Regions from separate parts of the Micromonospora aridisoli genome, predicted to be linked through region 1. Evidence: predicted binding sites of a transcription regulator. Region 1 holds the regulator's gene; the other holds the start of a gene.
The links. Region 1 encodes HrcA, which represses chaperone genes, less so after heat shock. Its sites were predicted from a motif close to GGTTNGCACNCTCNNNNNGAGNGTGCNAACC; they were not measured.

Region 2: groES (co-chaperone GroES) is a predicted target of HrcA. The motif match lies at 4,057-4,087, and genes of this name have one in related genera.

What each region holds. Positions count from the first base shown of each region.
Region 1 covers NZ_JAXCFK010000016.1:53,704-58,986, reverse strand. The annotation lists gene SM447_RS26465 (16S rRNA (uracil(1498)-N(3))-methyltransferase) at 1-686, opposite strand, end outside; gene dnaJ (molecular chaperone DnaJ) at 688-1,833, opposite strand; gene hrcA (heat-inducible transcriptional repressor HrcA) at 1,907-2,929, opposite strand; gene SM447_RS26450 (DUF4870 domain-containing protein) at 3,140-3,736, shown strand; gene hemW (radical SAM family heme chaperone HemW) at 3,766-4,989, opposite strand; gene SM447_RS26440 (enoyl-CoA hydratase-related protein) at 5,010-5,283, shown strand, end outside.
Region 2 covers NZ_JAXCFK010000010.1:285,310-290,592, forward strand. The annotation lists gene SM447_RS22010 (molybdopterin-dependent oxidoreductase) at 72-1,718, opposite strand; gene groL (chaperonin GroEL) at 1,886-3,535, opposite strand; gene groES (co-chaperone GroES) at 3,608-3,922, opposite strand; gene SM447_RS22025 (helix-turn-helix domain-containing protein) at 4,315-5,115, shown strand; gene SM447_RS22030 (DUF397 domain-containing protein) at 5,106-5,283, shown strand, end outside.

The DNA.
Region 1 (5,283 bases):
GCGGTGGAGGTACGCAACACCGACGGGCCGAGCCGCACCGGGTGTGCACCGGCCTCCCGGAAGGCCGACAGCTCGGCCGGCGTGATGCCACCCTCCGGGCCCACCACCAGCACGATTTCGCCGTTGTCGGGCAGCTCGGCGGTGGTGAGCCGGTCGGCCGCCTCCTCGTGCAGGACGTACCCGGCCGCCGCCCCGGCGATCCGGCGGGCCACCGAGGCGGTGGCCTCGTCCGGCGCTCCCGCCACCACCGGCAGCCATGCCCGGCGGGCCTGCTTCGCGGCCTCCCGGGCGGTGTTGACCCACCTCTCCCGGGCCCGTACGCCCCGGTCGCCGCGCCACTGCACCACCGAACGGCCCGCCGCCCAGGGCACGATCTCGTCGACGCCGACCTCGGTCATCGCCTGCACGGCCAGCTCGCCCCGATCGCCCTTGGCGATGCCCTGGACCACCACCAGCCGGGGGTTCGCCGCGTCGACGTACCCCCGGTCGGTCAGGTCGAGGTCGAGGGTGCCCCGGCCGACGGCGGTGACCACGGCGGTGGCGGTGCCGCCGTGGCCGTCGGCGAGCAGCACCTGCTCACCCACCCGCAGCCGTTGCACGGTGGCGGCGTGGTGCCCCTCGGGGCCGTCCAGCACCATCGAGGCCGTGGTCGGCAGCGACTCGACCAGGAACAGCGGGGCGGACACGTCAGGCGTGGCCGTTGAAGGCGTCGCGCATCCGGGAGAAGAAGCCGCCCTGCTTGGTCAGCTCGGCGACCTCCTCACCGCGGGTCTTGGCGAACTCGCGCAGCATCCGCTCCTGCTCGGCGTCGAGCTTGGTGGGGGTACGCACGTCCAGGTGGACGTAGAGGTCGCCCCGGCCGGTGCCACGCAGATGGGGTACGCCGCGGGCGCGTAGCCGCAGGGTGCTGCCCGGCTGGGTGCCCGGCTTGACGTCGACCGGCTCCTCGCTGTCCAGCGTCTTGATCGTCAGCCGGGTGCCGAGCGCGGCGGCGGTCATCGGCACGGTGACCCGACAGTGCAGGTCGTCGCCCTTGCGGGAGAAGACGTCGTGTGGCCGCTCGTGGATCTCGACGTAGAGGTCCCCGGCGGTGCCGCCGCCCGGGCCGACCTCACCCTGCTGGGCGAGGCGGATCCGCATGCCGTCCTCCACCCCGGCGGGGATCTTGACGGTCAGCGAGCGGCGGGTGCGCACCCGGCCGTCTCCGGCACAGGTCGGGCAGGGGTGCGGGATGGTGGTGCCGTAGCCCTGGCAGACCGTGCACGGCCGGGCGGAGACCACCTGGCCGAGGAAGGTGCGCTGCACCGACTGCACCTCGCCCCGGCCGCCGCACGCCTCGCAGGTGGCCAGGTGGGTGCCGGCGGCGGTGCCGGCGCCGGAGCAGGTGGTGCAGAGCACGGCGGTGTCGACGGTGATCGGCGCCTCGACGCCGAAGGCGGTCTCCTGGAGATCGAGTTCCAGCCGCAGGATGGCGTCGGCACCGGGGCGGGTACGCGGTCGCGGGCCCCGTCCGGCGCCAGTGGCGCCGCCGAAGAACGCGTCCATGATGTCCTGGAAGCCGACGAAGGGCCCGGCCCCGCCGGGGCCGCCCGGACCGCCGGGCCCGCCTCCGCCCGGTGCCAGCGGGTCCCCGCCCAGGTCGACGATCTGCCGTTTCCGATCGTCCGAGAGGACCTCGTACGCGGCGTTGATGTCCTTGAACTTCTCCTGCGCCTCCGGATCCGGATTCACGTCCGGGTGGAACTGGCGCGCCAGCTTGCGGTAGGCGCGCTTGATCTCGTCATCGGAGGCACCCTTGCTCACGCCGAGAATGCCGTAGTAGTCCCTGGCCACTGCGTTCCGTGTCCTCGTGTTCGTCTCGAGTTACGCCGTTCGGTGGCGGCAGCCTGCCGTCGGCCCTGACTGGTCAGTTCTGGGCCAGCAGCTCGCCCACGTAGCGTGCCACGGCCCTCACCGTGGCGATGGTTCCGGGGTAGTCCATCCGAGTCGGTCCCAACACACCCATCCCCCCGACGATGGTCGCGCCCGGGCCGTACCCGGTGCTGACCACGGATGCCGCCCGCAGGTTGTCGATCTCGTTCTCGTCGCCGATGCGCACCCGCAGGGTGCTCGGCTCGACCTCCCCGATGAGCTTGAGCAGCACGACCTCCTCCTCGAGCGCTTCGAGGATGGGACGCAGGGAACCCTGGAAGTCGAGCAGGCCGCCCCGGGTCAGGTTGGCGGTGCCGGCCAGGGCGAGCCGCTCCTCGTGCCGCTCGACCAGCGTCTCCAGCAGCACGGTGGACAGGGTCGTCATGGCCGGACGCAGGTGCGGCACGGACTCGTCGATGAGGGCCTGCACCAGCGGCGGGGTCTCCGACAGGCGGACGCCGACCAGCTTCTCGTTGACCAGCCGGCGCAGGTCGAGAACATCGTCGGCGAGGACCGGCGCGGGCAGCTCGACCAGCCGCTGCTCGACCCGGCCGGTGTCGGCGATCATCACCAGCATCAGCCGCGTGGTGGAGATCGGCACGAGTTCCAGGTGACGCACCCGGGAGCGGGCCAGGCTCGGGTACTGCACGACGGCGACCTGCCGGGTCAGCTGCGCCAGCAGCCGCACCGTGCGGTGCACGACATCGTCGAGGTCGACGGCGCCGGCCAGGAAGCGCTCGATCGCCCGGCGCTCGGCCGGGCTGAGCGGCTTGACCCGGCTCAGCCGGTCGACGAAGAGCCGGTAGCCACGGTCGGTGGGCACCCGCCCCGCGCTGGTGTGCGGCTGGCGGATGTAGCCCTCCTCCTCCAGCACGGCCATGTCGTTGCGGACCGTCGCCGGTGAGACACCGAGCTGGTGCCGTTCGACCAACGACTTGCTGCCGACCGGCTCCTGGGTGGCGACATAGTCCTCGACGATCGCCCGGAGCACGGCGAGCTTGCGGTCGTCCAGACCCATTCTCCCCACCTCCTGTCGCAGGTCAGCCCTCGGCGTCACGGCCTTCAGAGGAACACTCTGGCACTCGACTGTAGCGAGTGCCAGTCTACGTCGGGGCCCCCGTCAACGCGATGATCAAGTCAGCACGCCCCTCATCCAGCCGATCGGCGGGTTGACACTCGCCGGTGTCGCTCTGGTGCGCCGTTGCCGATGACACCTACGGTGACGTCCATGACTGAACCACCTCGTCCCCCAGACTCCGGCGACGAACCCACGACACCACTGTCCGGTTCTCCTGGCCAGGGCGGCTATCCCCCGCCCGGCGGCTATCCACCCCCCACCGGCGACCAGCCGCCGCCGGCCGGCTACCCCCCGCCCGGCGGCTATCCCCCGCCCGGTGGTTATCCGCCCCCGCCCGGCGCGGGCGGTGTCGGCTACCCGACCGGCGGTTACGGCGCCCCGGGTGGTGGCTACGCCAACAACGAGGACAAGACCTGGGTGCTGATCGCCCACTTCGGCGGCCCACTCGGGGTGGTCGTCGGTGGCGGCCTCTTCGGCTGGGTCGCACCGCTGATCGCGATGATGACCCGGGGGCAGCAGTCCCCCATCGTCCGGGCGCACTCCGTGGCCGCGCTGAACTTCCAGCTCACCTGGGCCATCGCCGGCGTGCTGAGCTGGGTGCTGGCCACGATCACCTGCGGCATCCTGTTCTTCGTGCCGATCCTGGTCCTGATCGTGCCGGTGATCTTCGGCATCATCGGCGGGGTCAAGGCCAACGACGGGGTGCTCTACCAGTACCCGATGAGCTACTCGTTCGTGAAGCGCTGACCCAGGCGGGGCAGCCCTGGTGACGGGGATCAGGGAAGCAGGTCGCGGACCACGGCGTCGGCGAGCAGCCGGCCGCGCAGGGTGAGTTCGGCGCGGCCGGCGACGTGCGCCGGCTCGGCGAGCAGGCCCTCGGCCACCGCCCGCGCCGCGCCCGCCCGTCCGGCGTCGGTCAGCACGTCCAGCGGCAGGCCGGAGGCCAGCCGCAACCGGAGCATGACCTCCTCCATGTGCGCCTCGTCGCCGGTGAGCACCTCCCGGGCCTGTCCGGGTGACTGGCCGGTGGCGAGGCGCCGGGCGTACGCGGCCGGATGCTTGACGTTCCACCAGCGCACCCCACCGACGTGGCTGTGCGCCCCCGGCCCGAGGCCCCACCAGTCGCCGCCGGTCCAGTAGAGCAGGTTGTGCCGGCAGCGGGCCTCCGGCGTGCGGGCCCAGTTGGAGACCTCGTACCAGGAGAAGCCGGCCGCGACGAGGGCGGCCTCGGCGGCCAGGTAACGGTCCGCCGCCACGTCCTCGTCCGGATACGGCAGCTCGCCGCGGCGCATCCGGGCGGCCAGCCGGGTGCCGTCCTCGACGATCAGGGCGTACGCGCTGACGTGGTCCACTCCGGCGGCCACCACCTGCGCCAACGAGGCGGCGAAGTCCTCGGCCCGCTCCCCCGGCGTCCCGTAGATCAGGTCGAGGTTGACGTGGTCGAAGCCGGCGTCGCGGGCCTCCAGGGCGGCGGCCGTGGCCCGCCCGGCGCTGTGTCGGCGGTCGAGCACGGCGAGCACCCCGGGAGCGGCCGACTGCATGCCCAGCGAGATCCGGGTGTACCCGGCCGCGCGCAGCTCCTTCAGGGAGGTGGGGGTCACCGATTCCGGGTTCGCCTCGGTGGTCACCTCCGCGTCGGCCGCCAGCCCCCAGGTCCGGTCGATCGCGTCGAGGATCCGGGCCAGGTCGTCGGTGGGCAGCAGGGTGGGGGTGCCGCCGCCGACGAAGACGGTGTCCACCCGGGGCGGCGGATCCTCACCCAGCACCCGGCCGGCGAGCGCCAGTTCCGCCAGTACGGTGTCGGCGTAGTCCTCCCGGCTGGCACCGCCACCCAGTTCAGCCGCGGTGTACGTGTTGAAGTCGCAGTAGCCGCAGCGGCTGGCGCAGAAGGGGACGTGCACGTACACCCCGAAACCCCGGGCACCGACGGACGCGCGGGCGGTGGCGGGCAGCGACCCGTCGGTGGGGACGGGCTCGCCTGCTGGAAGGACGCCGGGCATGGCCACTAGTGTGCCCTCCCATGACCTCTCCCGACGCGCTCGTGCGGGTCGCCACGGCCCACGGGGTGACCACGCTCACCCTGGACAGTCCGCACAACCGCAACGCGCTCTCCACGCCGCTGATGACCGAACTGCTGGCGGGCCTGGCCGCGGCGGTCGCCGACGACGCGGTCCGGGTGATCGTGCTCGACCACACCGGGCCGGTCTTCTGTTCCGGGGCCGACCTGAAGGAGACCGCGGCGGCGTACGCCAGCGGCACCGTGCCCGCCGGGATGCTGGGTGACGTCCTCGCGG
Region 2 (5,283 bases), on a different contig from region 1:
GGCGTGTCGATGACAACAACTTCATGATCAACCGGTTCGCCAAGGGGGTATCGGTGCGGGCGGGGGGCGAATCAGGTGATGGTGAGTTTGACGGTGTGCCAGCCGGTGGCGCCGTCGGGGGCGACGTCCTGACGTTCGGCGGTCTGGGTCTCGCCGGTGCTGTCCGTGGCGCGTACCTGGAGGATGTGCTCGCCCGGGGTGGCCTCCCATCGCCACGACCACTGCACCCAGGTGTCCACCGAGACCGTGGGGGCCAGCTCGGCCTCCTGCCACGGACCCTCGTCGACGCGTACCTCGACGCGGTCGATGCCCCGGTGCTGCGCCCAGGCGACGCCGGCGACGGTGACCGGGCCGGCCGCCGGGCGGTTGCGCGGGCGCGGCGTGTCGATCCGTGACTGCGTCTTCACCGGCCCCTGCGCCGACCAGCCCCGGGGCACCCAGTACGCGTCGAAGTCGGCGAAGCTGGTCAACTCCAGCTCGGTGATCCACTTGCACGCGGACACGTAGCCGTAGAGTCCCGGCACCACCATCCGGACCGGGAAGCCGTGCTGCACCGGCAGCGGCTCGCCGTTCATCCCGACGGCGAGCAGCGCGTCCCGCCCGTCACGCAGCACGGCGGTCGGGGTACCGCAGGTCCAGCCGTCGACCGAGCGCCCGACCACCTGGTCTGCCCCGTCCAGCGGTGCCACCTCGTCGAGCAGTTCCCGGATCGGTACACCGAGCCAACGGGCGTTGCCGATCAGATCGCCGCCCACCTCGTTGGAGACGCAGGCCAGGGTCACGTACCGCTCCACCAGCGGCCGGGCGAGCAGATCGGCGTAGCTCAGCGTCACCGGGTTGCGGACCCGGCCGTGGATGCGCAACCGCCAGGTCTCCGGATCGACCTGCGGCACCACCAGCGCCGTGTCGATCCGGTAGAAGCCACGGTTGGGGGTCACGTAGCTGGCCAATCCGGGCACGGTGAGGTCGGCACCGGCCGGTAGCGGCGGCGCGGCGGAGACCGGAGCCGGCAGGGTGATCGCCTCCCGGGCCGCCGACACCCCCCGGCGGCCGGCCAGCCAACGTCCGGCGACTCCCCCGACGGCGGCCGCACCGAGCACGGTGCCGACACCGGTGAGGAACCGCCGTCGCGAGTCCGGATCCACCGCCCGTCCCGGATCCGCCGTGTCAGGCCGGTCTCCTGTCGGAGCCGGGTCGCCCCTCTCCGCCCCCGACGGCATCTGGGCGCTCTCCCCGGACGCGGTCGGGCTGACAGGCGTCGGTGAGGTCCACGGCCAGGGGTTCAGCTCCAGCGGGCCGGCGACGAACGCCCACAGCGCCACCCCGCCGACCACCGCCCCGACCAGCGACGGCAGCACGTCGACGCCGTCCGCGCCGGCCCGGGTCAGGGCCGCCGCGGCACCGATCGCGCCGAAGACGGCGATGCCGGCCAGGGCCACCGTCAGCCGGCGGACAGCCAGCAGGCCCAGCAGGGCGGCGAAGCCGGCGAGCAGCAGCGCCGTCCCGACCAACAGGGCGATCTTGTCGTACGTGCCGAAGACCGCGATCCCGAACCGTTTGATCGGCTCGGGAGCGGTGTCCACCACGAGGCCACCGACCGCGACGAGCGGCGACGAGCGCGGGCCGGTCAGAGCGGCCACCACCTCGGCGCTGCCGATGGCCGCCGCCGCGGCGGCGATACCGGCCAGGGCTGCGTACCGGGGTGTCGTACTGCTCACCCGCCCAGTGTTTCCCACGGACCACCGGTCCGGTAGTCGCCGTCAGCGTTCGTGACCTTGCGTCACCGGTACCCGGGCCCTCCGTTACACCGCCGGGCACCCGGCGCAAAGCGCGTGGGGCGCGCCGTCTTGTCGACGGTGCGCCCCACTTCCGGCGTACGGCAGGCTCAGAAGCCCGGGCCGTGCTGGTGGCTGTGACCGTGGCCGTGCGAGTGGCCGTGGCCGCCCGCGGCAGGCTCCGGCTCGGCCGGCTTCTCCACCACGAGGCTCTCGGTGGTGAGCAGCAGACCGGCGATCGAGGCGGCGTTGGTGACCGCGTTGCGGGTCACCTTGACCGGGTCGATGATGCCGGACTTGGCCAGGTCGACGTACTCACCGACGGCGGCGTCGAGGCCGTGGCCCCACTCCTTGCCGGTGACCGTCTGGACGACCACGTAGCCGTCGTGGCCGGCGTTCTGGGCGATCCAGCGCAGCGGCTCGACCAGCGCCTTGCGCACGATCGACACGCCGACCTTCTCGTCGCCGGTGAAGCCGAGGTCGTCGTCGAGCACCGGCAGGATCTGCGCCAGGGCGGCACCGCCACCGGGCACCGTGCCCTCCTCGACCGCGGCCTTGGTCGCGGCGATGGCATCCTCGATGCGGTGCTTGCGCTCCTTCATCTCGACCTCGGTGGCCGCGCCGACCTTGACCACCGCGACACCGCCGGAGAGCTTGGCCAGCCGCTCGGCGAGCTTCTCCCGGTCCCACTCGGAGTCCGAGGCCTCGATCTCCTTGCGGATCTGGGCGACCCGGTCGGCCACCTCGCTGGCCTGGCCACCACCGTCGACGATGGTGGTGTTCTCCTTGTCGACCACGATGCGTCGGGCGCTGCCCAGCACCTCCAGGCCGACCTGGTCGAGCTTGTAGCCCAACTCGGGGGCGACCAGCTCGGCGCCGGTGAGGATCGCCATGTCCTGGAGCATCGCCTTGCGGCGGTCGCCGAAGCCGGGGGCCTTGACCGCGCAGACCTTGAGGGTCTTGCGGATGGCGTTGACCACCAGGGTGGACAGCGCCTGACCCTCGACGTCCTCGGCGATGATGAGCAGCGGCTTGTTGTTCTGGAGAACCTTCTCCAGCAGCGGCAGCAGCTCCTCGATCGCGGAGATCTTCTGCGTGGTGATGAGGACGTAAGCGTCCTCCAGGACCGACTCCTGCGCCTCCGCGTCGGTGACGAAGTTCGGCGAGATGAAGCCCTTGTCGAACTGGAGGCCCTCGGTGACGTCCAGCTCGGTCTGCAGGACCGAGCCCTCCTCGACGGTGATCACACCGTCACGGCCGACCTTCTCCATCGCCTCGGCGATCAGCTCGCCGATGGTGGCGTCCTGCGCGGAGATCGTCGCGACGTGCGCCACCGACTTCTTGTCGGAGACCTCGACGGCCTTGTCGAGCAGCGCCTCGGAAACCTTGGTGGCGGCCGCGTCGATGCCCCGCTTGAGGCCGGCCGGGTTGGCGCCGGCGGTGACGTTGCGCAGGCCCTCACGGACCATGGCCTGGGCCAGCACGGTCGCGGTGGTGGTCCCGTCGCCGGCGACGTCGTTGGTCTTGGTCGCCACCTCCTTGACCAGCTGCGCGCCCAGGTTCTCGTACGGGTTGGTGAGCTCGATCTCCTTGGCGATGGTCACGCCATCGTTGGTGATCGTCGGCGCACCGAATTTCTTGTCGAGGACGACGTTGCGCCCGCGCGGCCCGAGGGTGACCTTGACCGCGTCCGCGAGCGCGTTGACACCGTGCTCCAGCAGGTGCCGGGCGTCGTCCGAGAAGCTCAGGATCTTCGCCATGAATGTCCCTTCGAAGCGACGTTGCCCCGGCCCGGCGAGCCGGACCGGGGCAACGACACTGATCGGTCTGTCTTACTTCTCGATGACCGCGAGGACGTCGCGGGCGGAGAGCACCAGGTACTCCTCGCCGGCGTACTTGACCTCGGTGCCGCCGTACTTCGAGTAGAGGACGGTGTCGCCGACGGAGACGTCGATCGGCACGCGGTTGCCCTTGTCGTCGATCCGGCCCGGGCCGACAGCGAGGACGGTGCCCTCCTGCGGCTTCTCCTTGGCGGTGTCGGGGATCACGATGCCCGAGGCGGTGGTGGTCTCGGCCTCGTTCGCCTGGACCACGATGCGGTCCTCGAGCGGCTTGATCGCAACCTTGGTCGCGGTAGTCACGGGCATACCCTCCTGGGGTACTTGGTTTCGTTGCCGATCGGCATGCCGACCGGCGTCAATCTGCCACATGCCACCGGGCGGGGCCGTCGTCGCGGGTGCCGGTCCGCCTGGCGTTCAACCCCCGGACACCAGGGCCCGGGCGTTGGCACCCTCAGGGTGAGAGTGCTAATCGCAGGTTATTCCTCGGCTAGCACTCCGTCAAGGAGAGTGCCAATCCGGCGCCTCGTGTCGCAGTCTCTCGCACCCGCGCGCACCACCGTCCCACCCTCGCCCCGCCACCCTTCCGACCCGGTGCGCCAGCGTTCCTCCAGGGTTTGCCGCAACACGCCAACAGTCACTTCCCCACCGACCGGTCCACCCTTACTCTCCGGCGCGACCACGTCACGGAGGGCGGACAGATGGCGGACGTACCAACCCTGGGGTTCCTGCGCGACCAGTTGCGCCGGGCCCGCAAGGTGCGCGGGCTCAGCCAGGAGGAGCTGAGCAAGATGATCAACTACTCACCGTCGGCGGTGAGCGCGATGGAGATCGGCCCGAACCAGCTCAGCGCCGACTACCTGGCCCGCTTCGACAAGGTGCTGGAAACCGGCGGCCTCTTCGTCGGGATGCTGGAGCTGATCCGGCTGCACGCCGAGCCGGACTGGTTCCGGCCGTGGGGCGAGATCGAGCGGGAGGCGGTCGCGCTGCGCTGGTACGACCCGGCCGTGGTGCCGGGCCTGCTCCAGACCGAGACGTACGCGCGGGCCATGCTGCGGGCCGGCCCGCCGCTGACCGACGAGCAGATCGAGAAGCGGGTGCTGGCCCGGATGGCCCGCCAGGAGGTGCTCGCCCGCGAGGAGCCGCCGCAGCTCGTCGCGGTGCTCGACGAGCAGGTGCTGCGCCGGCAGGTCGGCGAGCGCGCGACCATGCGCGAGCAGTTGGAGCACCTGCGCAGCCTCGCCGACCGCCCGCACGTCCAGGTGCGGATCGTGCCGGCCGAGACCCCGTGGTACGTCGGACTCAACGGCCCTTTCGTACTGGCCCGGCTCGTCGACGGCACCGAGGTGGCGCACCTGGACAACCAGCTCCGGGGGCACACCGTGGACAGCCCGAACGACCTTGCCGCCCTGGGGCGACGCTGGGAGACTGTGGCCGGTGAGGCGCTGCCGCGCCGGCAGTCCGCCCGCCTGATCGAGGAAGTGGCGAAGTCATGGACCTGACCCGTGCCGCCTGGCGCAAGTCCTCCCGCAGCAACAGCAACGGCGGCGCCTGCGTCGAGGTCGCCGACAACCTGCCCGGCGTGGTCGCCGTACGCGACAGCAAGGACCCGGCCGGCCCGGTACTCGCCTTCACCCCGACCGCCTGGCGCGCCTTCATCACCACCCACC